DNA from 3 places in the Geobacillus sp. Manikaran-105 genome. Region 3 is predicted to be linked to each of the others. Evidence: predicted binding sites of a transcription regulator. Region 3 holds the regulator's gene; each other region holds the start of a gene.

Region 1 (2,270 bases), on a different contig from region 3:
TGCGGGCGCTGTGCTGTCTGTCATTGCGTCCGGCATCGGGCTCGCGTTGCCGCCGGATGCGGTGTGGGCGGTGACGGGGTTGACGATCCTGCTTGGCCTGACGATGGAGGCGCGCCTCCTTTCACCGGCTTATACAGTGGGCGGAGCGCTCGTCTTGCTCGGCTTGGCGGGGCCAAGCGGACTTGCCGCTCATCTGTTGTCAGACGGCGCGGCGGATGGAGGGGCGCTTGCCGCCCTGCTTGTGTTGTTGCTGTTGGCGGAAGGATGGCTGATTCTCCGCTCGCGAAATGGGGCGGCCTCGCCGCAGCTTGCGAGAAGCAAACGCGGAATGATTGTCGGCATGCAGTGGACGCAACGGTTTTGGTTTGTGCCGGTCGTGCTGCCGATATCCGACGGCGCGTTGCCGTCGGTTTCGTGGTGGCCGCTCATTCCAGCTGGGGACGGCTATTCGTTTTGGCTTGTGCCGTTTCTTCTCGGCTTTTCGCAGCGCCGGCAGCACGTGCTGCCAGCGGAAGCAGCTCGTGAAGAAGGGCGGCGCGTGCTTCGCCTCGCTTGGCTTGTCGCCGTGCTGGCCGTCTTCGGATTATGGCATCCGTTGCTAGGGGCTGCCGCAGGAGCTGCAGCCATCATTGGGCGGGAGTGGATTGCCTTTTCCGGTCACCGCGCCGACCGCGCCCGCCCGCCCCGGTTTGCCCGCCATCCGCAAGGCGTGGTGATCGTCGGGGTGCTCCCGAATTCCAAAGCGGAACAAATGGGGTTAAGCATTGGTGAAGTGATTGTAAAAGCGAACGGCGTTCCAGTGCAGACTGAGGCCGAGTTTTACGAGGCGCTCCAGCGCAACCGCGCGTTTTGCAAGCTGGAAGTCATCAGCCATAACGGCGAGATCCGCTTCGTTCAAGGAGCGGTGTATGAAGACGGCCACCACGAACTTGGTCTGCTGTTCGTTCATCAACGAGGCGCTTCGGCGTCCGAAGCTGTGTCGTAAAGGAGACTAGACGTATGTGGTTTCTCGCGGCCCTTATCATCCCGTGCCTTTTGTTGCTGCTGTTTGCGCGGGTGACGTACAACCGTTACATTGCGTTGTTGTTGACCGTTGCCTTGCTTGTCGCCTCGTATGCCAAAGGGTATACGGACGAGCTGCACGAAATCGTCGCCGACATCGCCTCGACGATTGCCGGTTTTCTGTTGGCGGGTCGAATGTTGGACAACTTAAAGAAATGACAGAGAAGCGGACCCATCTGCAGCGGTCCGCTTTTTCATCTATGCAGCTGGAAGCGGCCTGACGGAATGGAAATCGCTGTGCAGGTTGGAACGAATACCAGTTCGCATTTTTTGTGCATCTGCGCAGAGGATATGATACAATGGGGAAAGATGGATTGAAGAAGGAGGCGAAACGGTGGAGGGCCGTTTTCAATTAGTGTCGCCGTACGAACCGCAAGGCGATCAGCCGCAGGCGATCGCCAAGCTTGTGGACGGCTTGCAGCGGGGTGTGAAACATCAAACGCTCCTTGGGGCGACGGGGACGGGCAAAACGTTTACGATCTCGAACGTGATCGCCCAAGTCAACAAGCCGACGCTTGTCATCGCCCACAACAAAACGCTCGCCGGTCAATTGTACAGCGAGCTGAAAGAGTTTTTCCCACACAACGCCGTCGAATATTTTGTCAGCTATTACGATTATTATCAGCCGGAAGCGTACGTGCCGCAGACGGATACGTACATTGAAAAAGATGCGAAAATCAACGATGAAATCGACAAATTGCGGCACTCGGCAACGTCGGCGTTGTTTGAGCGCCGGGATGTCATCATCGTGGCCAGCGTCTCATGCATTTACGGCTTAGGGTCGCCGGAAGAATACCGCGAGCTTGTCGTTTCATTGCGCGTGGGGATGGAAATCGAGCGCAACGCGTTGCTGCGGCGGCTCGTTGACATCCAATACGACCGCAATGACATCGATTTTCGCCGCGGCACGTTCCGCGTCCGCGGCGATGTGGTCGAGATTTTTCCGGCGTCGCGCGATGAACATTGCATTCGCGTCGAATTTTTTGGCGATGAAATCGAGCGCATCCGCGAGGTGGACGCCTTGACGGGCGAAGTGCTCGGCGAGCGCGAGCATGTCGCCATTTTCCCGGCGTCGCACTTCGTCACGCGCGAGGAGAAAATGCGGCTCGCCATTCAAAACATCGAACAAGAGCTTGAGGAGCGGCTCGCCGAACTGCGCGCCCAAGGAAAGCTGTTGGAGGCGCAGCGGCTGGAGCAACGGACGCGCT
Region 2 (2,270 bases), on a different contig from region 3:
AGGAAAAGCGAGCGGCGATGATAGAGCCGGACAGCTCGATGGGCAGCTCGTCGTTCCGTTCTTCGCCGGCCGTCAGCGTTCCCCAGCCGGCCTCCTCAAAAAAAGCGGCGATTTGTTCCAAGTCGCGAAGCGGATAGCGACGCGCCAACTGTCTGCCCGCCCAGTATAAAAGGGACGGGGCGTTTTTGCCGAGCAGCTCGGGAAGAAGCGAATGGCGGAGCAGCTCAGCACCAAACGCCGATTGGGTAATTGATCGAAATGTTTCGTACTGTTTTTCCAATGATGGCTGTCTCATCATGTTCCCCTCTTTCTATCCATTTTCCCATTATAGCCAAACAGCTGCCGGCATGCACTCTCTTTCTTGCAAAAAACGTGAACGGAGAATGTTTGAACACTTTGTGACGATGTTTTCTTGACGCTTGTACAATGTGGGAGTACAATGAATGTGACAAATGCAAGATGGAAATGGAAGGCGTTTCTATTTCCATCCTGTAACGAGGGGAATTTATTTTTACTTACGTTAAAGGGGGTTTACATAATGGCAGGGAATCGCGAGTTTTATTATCGCCGGCTCCATTCGCTGCTCGGGGTTATCCCCGTTGGGGTGTTTTTAGTGCAGCACTTGGTCGTCAACCATTTTGCGACGCGCGGGCCGGAAGCGTTTAACCGGGCGGCTGCGTTTATGGAAAACTTGCCGTTCCGTATTTTTTTGGAAATTTTCATTATTTTCCTTCCATTGCTGTTCCACGCGGTATACGGCATTTACATCGTGTTTACAGCCAAATTCAACACGCGCCAGTACGGCTATTTCCGCAACTGGATGTTCATGCTTCAGCGGATTACGGGCATTATCACATTGATTTTTGTCGTCTGGCACGTGTATGAAACAAGGGTGAAAGCCGCGTTTGGCGCTGAAGTGAATTATGATATGATGGCCAATATTGTCGATAATCCGTTTATGCTTTGGTTTTATATTATCGGCATTTTGTCGACCGTCTTTCACTTCGCCAACGGTTTATGGTCGTTCTTCGTCAGCTGGGGTTTAACGGTATCCCCTCGTTCACAGCAAGTGTTCACGTACATTACGATGATCATCTTTGTCGCGCTTTCGATTGTCGGCATTCGCGCCATTTTGGCTTTTGCGTAAAAAATTGATTTCAGCTGTTGGATGACATGAACCGCTGCGTTGGCTCTTGATGGATCGCGCTGCAGCCGTTTGTCGAACGAACGCTTGATCGACAGAGGCAAACCGAGGGACATTGAAGCAAAAGCAGCAATTTTCTAGGGAGTGAGTAGCCATGAAAAAAGGAAAAATCATCGTTGTCGGCGGCGGGTTGGCCGGTTTGATGGCCACGATTAAAATCGCCGAAGCAGGAGTGCCTGTTGAGTTGTTTTCGCTCGTTCCGGTAAAGCGTTCTCACTCCGTCTGTGCCCAAGGCGGCATTAACGGAGCGGTCAACACGAAAGGGGAAGGCGATTCGCCGTGGGAACACTTTGACGATACCGTCTACGGCGGCGACTTTTTGGCGAACCAGCCTCCGGTCAAAGCGATGTGTGAGGCGGCGCCAGGGATCATTTACATGCTCGACCGGATGGGCGTCATGTTCAACCGCACGCCGGAAGGGCTTCTTGATTTCCGCCGTTTCGGCGGGACGCAGCACCACCGCACGGCGTACGCCGGGGCGACGACCGGACAGCAAATTTTGTATGCGCTTGACGAACAAGTGCGCCGCCATGAAGTAGCGGGGCTTGTGACGAAATATGAGCATTGGGAATTTTTAGGGATCGTTTTGGATGACGAACAAATTTGCCGCGGCATTGTCGCGCAAGACTTGCGTTCGATGGAAATTAAAGCGTTCCCTGCCGATGCCGTCATTTTGGCGACCGGCGGCCCGGGGATCATTTTCGGGAAATCGACGAACTCGGTCATCAATACCGGATCGGCGGCTTCCATCGCCTATCAGCAAGGCGTTTACTACGCGAACGGCGAGTTCATCCAAATTCACCCGACCGCCATTCCGGGCGATGACAAGCTTCGGTTGATGAGCGAATCGGCGCGCGGGGAAGGCGGCCGCGTTTGGACGTATAAAGACGGGAAACCGTGGTACTTCCTTGAGGAAAAATATCCGGCTTACGGAAACTTGGTGCCGCGCGACATCGCCGCACGGGAAATTTTCCACGTCTGCGTCGATTTGAAGCTCGGCATCAACGGCGAAAACATGGTGTATTTGGATTTGTCACATAAAGATCCGAAAGAGTTGGATGTTAAG
Region 3 (2,270 bases):
ACAACGAAAACGCCTTTTTTGATCCGAACGGCGATTTGCAGTTGAGCGATACGGCCCGGCAGTTTATTGCCGGCGTGTTGAAGCATGCGCCGAACTTTACAGCTGTCACCAACCCGACGGTCAACTCGTACAAGCGGCTTGTTCCGGGGTACGAGGCGCCATGTTATGTCGCCTGGTCGGCGCGCAACCGCAGCCCGCTCATCCGCATTCCGGCTTCGCGCGGCATGAGCACGCGCATTGAAGTGCGCAGCGTCGATCCGGCGGCGAACCCGTACTTGGCGATGGCCGTGCTGTTGGCGGCCGGGCTTGACGGCATTCGCAACAAGCTCACTCCTCCGGCGCCGGTTGACCGAAACATTTACGTCATGACGAAAGAAGAGCGGCTTGAAGAAGGCATTGTCGATTTGCCGGCCACGCTCATCGAAGCGCTCGACAATTTAAAATCGGACGAGGTGATCGTTCAAGCGCTCGGCAAACATTTGTTTGAGCACTTCGTCGAGGCGAAAGAAATCGAGTGGGATATGTACCGGACGACGGTTCATCAATGGGAATTGGATCAATATATGGAACTGTATTAAACATGAAAAAAGCTGTCCAAGTGGGGACAGCTTTTTTTGTCGTTATGATGGCCGGCTGGGCTGCAGCGTGAGAGCGACAGCGCAGCCCCTTCTGCCGGTCAGTCAATCAGGCGATACACGCCGATCACTTTGCCAAGAATGGTGCAGTCGCGAACGATGATCGGCTCAAGGTGGGCGTTTTCCGGCTGCAGGCGGATATGGTCCTTTTCTTTGAAAAACCGCTTCACTGTCGCCTCATTCTCTTCCGTCATGGCGACGACGATGTCGCCGTTGTTGGCCGATGACTGCTGGCGGACGATGACGTAGTCGCCGTCTAAAATGCCGGCTTCGATCATGCTGTCGCCCATCACTTCAAGCATAAACAGCTGCTCCTCCCCGGCGGCGAGCCGCTTCGGCAGCGGAAAATAATCCTCGATGTTTTCGACCGCGGTGATCGGCTGGCCGGCTGTCACTTTGCCGATGATCGGCACGGAAATGATCTCCTCTTTTTTCCCCGCTGTTTCCGCATCGCTGTCCAAAATTTCAATGGCGCGCGGCTTGGTTGGGTCGCGGCGAATGTATCCTTTGCTCTCCAGGCGCGCAAGGTGGCCGTGAACAGTGGAGCTCGACGCCAGACCGACCGCTTCCCCAATCTCCCGGACGGATGGGGGGTAGCCTTTCGTTTTCACTTCGTGCTTAATAAACTCTAAAATTTGCTGCTGCCGTTTGGACAGTTTTGTCATCCTTTTTCACACCTCTTGCCACATCATTTGTTTTTATTATAGCACGGAGCAGATGAAAAAACAAACATAAGTTCGAGTTTTTTTGTTGACACAAACAAGTGTTCCTGATTATAATTAAAGAAAAAAGCGAACAAACATTCTAGGTGGGGTGGAGAATATGAAAAAAGGGTTGATGCACTATGTCGTTTTTTCCGTCTTGCTCGCCCTGATGCTGGCTGCATTCGTTTACGCCGGCGATCCGGTCGATCCGAACGAATACATGACCGTAACGGTGGCTTCCGGCGACACGCTTTGGGGGTTGGCGAGGCAGTATGAAGAGGAGCATGGACTGACGCCGGGCGAGTTTATCCGCTGGGTGGTGGAGGTAAACCATCTGTCGGGCCCGCGCCTTACAGCAGGGGAACAAATCGTCATTCCTGTGTTAAAATCAAAGCATGGCGGCTCATTGGCCGTCAACCGGTGACAGAAGGAAGGGATGGCCATGAAGGCAGTCATTTACTGCCGCGTCAGCACGGACAAAGCGGAGCAGGAAACGTCGCTGGCCAGGCAGCGGGCCGAGCTCGAGAAGCTGGCGGCCGACTGTGGCTTTGAAGTTGTCAAGGTGATTGCCGAACAGGCGAGCGGCTATGAAGCCGACCGCGACGGCGTGTTGGAGCTGTTGTCGCTTTGCGAAGAACATCAAGTTGATGCTTTGCTCATTCAAGATGAAACGCGGCTCGGGCGCGGCCACGCGCGCATGGCGGTGCTGCATTGCCTGAAAAAGAGGGGCGTGAAAATTTACAGCGCCAGCCATCGCGGGGAGATGCCGCTGTCAGAGGCCGATGAAATGGTGCTGTCGATCATCGCCATTGTCGAAGAGTATCAGCGGAAAATACATAACGCCAAAATTCGCCGCGGCATGCGGCGGGCTGTCGAGCGCGGCTACCGGCCGGACCGGAACTTGACGCGGCGCGGCGAGAACGCCGGGCGC

The links. The regulator LexA, encoded in region 3, represses DNA repair genes until DNA is damaged. The targets are predictions, from matches to a motif close to CGAACATATGTTCG.
Region 1: uvrB (excinuclease ABC subunit UvrB) is a predicted target of LexA. The motif match lies at 1,313-1,326, and genes of this name have one in related genera.
Region 2: sdhA (succinate dehydrogenase flavoprotein subunit) is a predicted target of LexA. The motif match lies at 1,221-1,234, and genes of this name have one in related genera.

What each region holds. Positions count from the first base shown of each region.
Region 1 is NZ_PIJG01000023.1:53,543-55,812, reverse strand. It holds gene CV945_RS08550 (PDZ domain-containing protein) at 1-985, shown strand, start outside; gene CV945_RS08545 (CsbA family protein) at 1,000-1,221, shown strand; gene uvrB (excinuclease ABC subunit UvrB) at 1,397-2,270, shown strand, end outside.
Region 2 is NZ_PIJG01000002.1:77,138-79,407, reverse strand. It holds gene CV945_RS01345 (YslB family protein) at 1-295, opposite strand, end outside; gene CV945_RS01340 (succinate dehydrogenase cytochrome b558 subunit) at 539-1,147, shown strand; gene sdhA (succinate dehydrogenase flavoprotein subunit) at 1,299-2,270, shown strand, end outside.
Region 3 is NZ_PIJG01000001.1:173,453-175,722, forward strand. It holds gene glnA (type I glutamate--ammonia ligase) at 1-578, shown strand, start outside; gene lexA (transcriptional repressor LexA) at 677-1,300, opposite strand; gene yneA (cell division suppressor protein YneA) at 1,458-1,763, shown strand; gene CV945_RS00895 (YneB family resolvase-like protein) at 1,782-2,270, shown strand, end outside.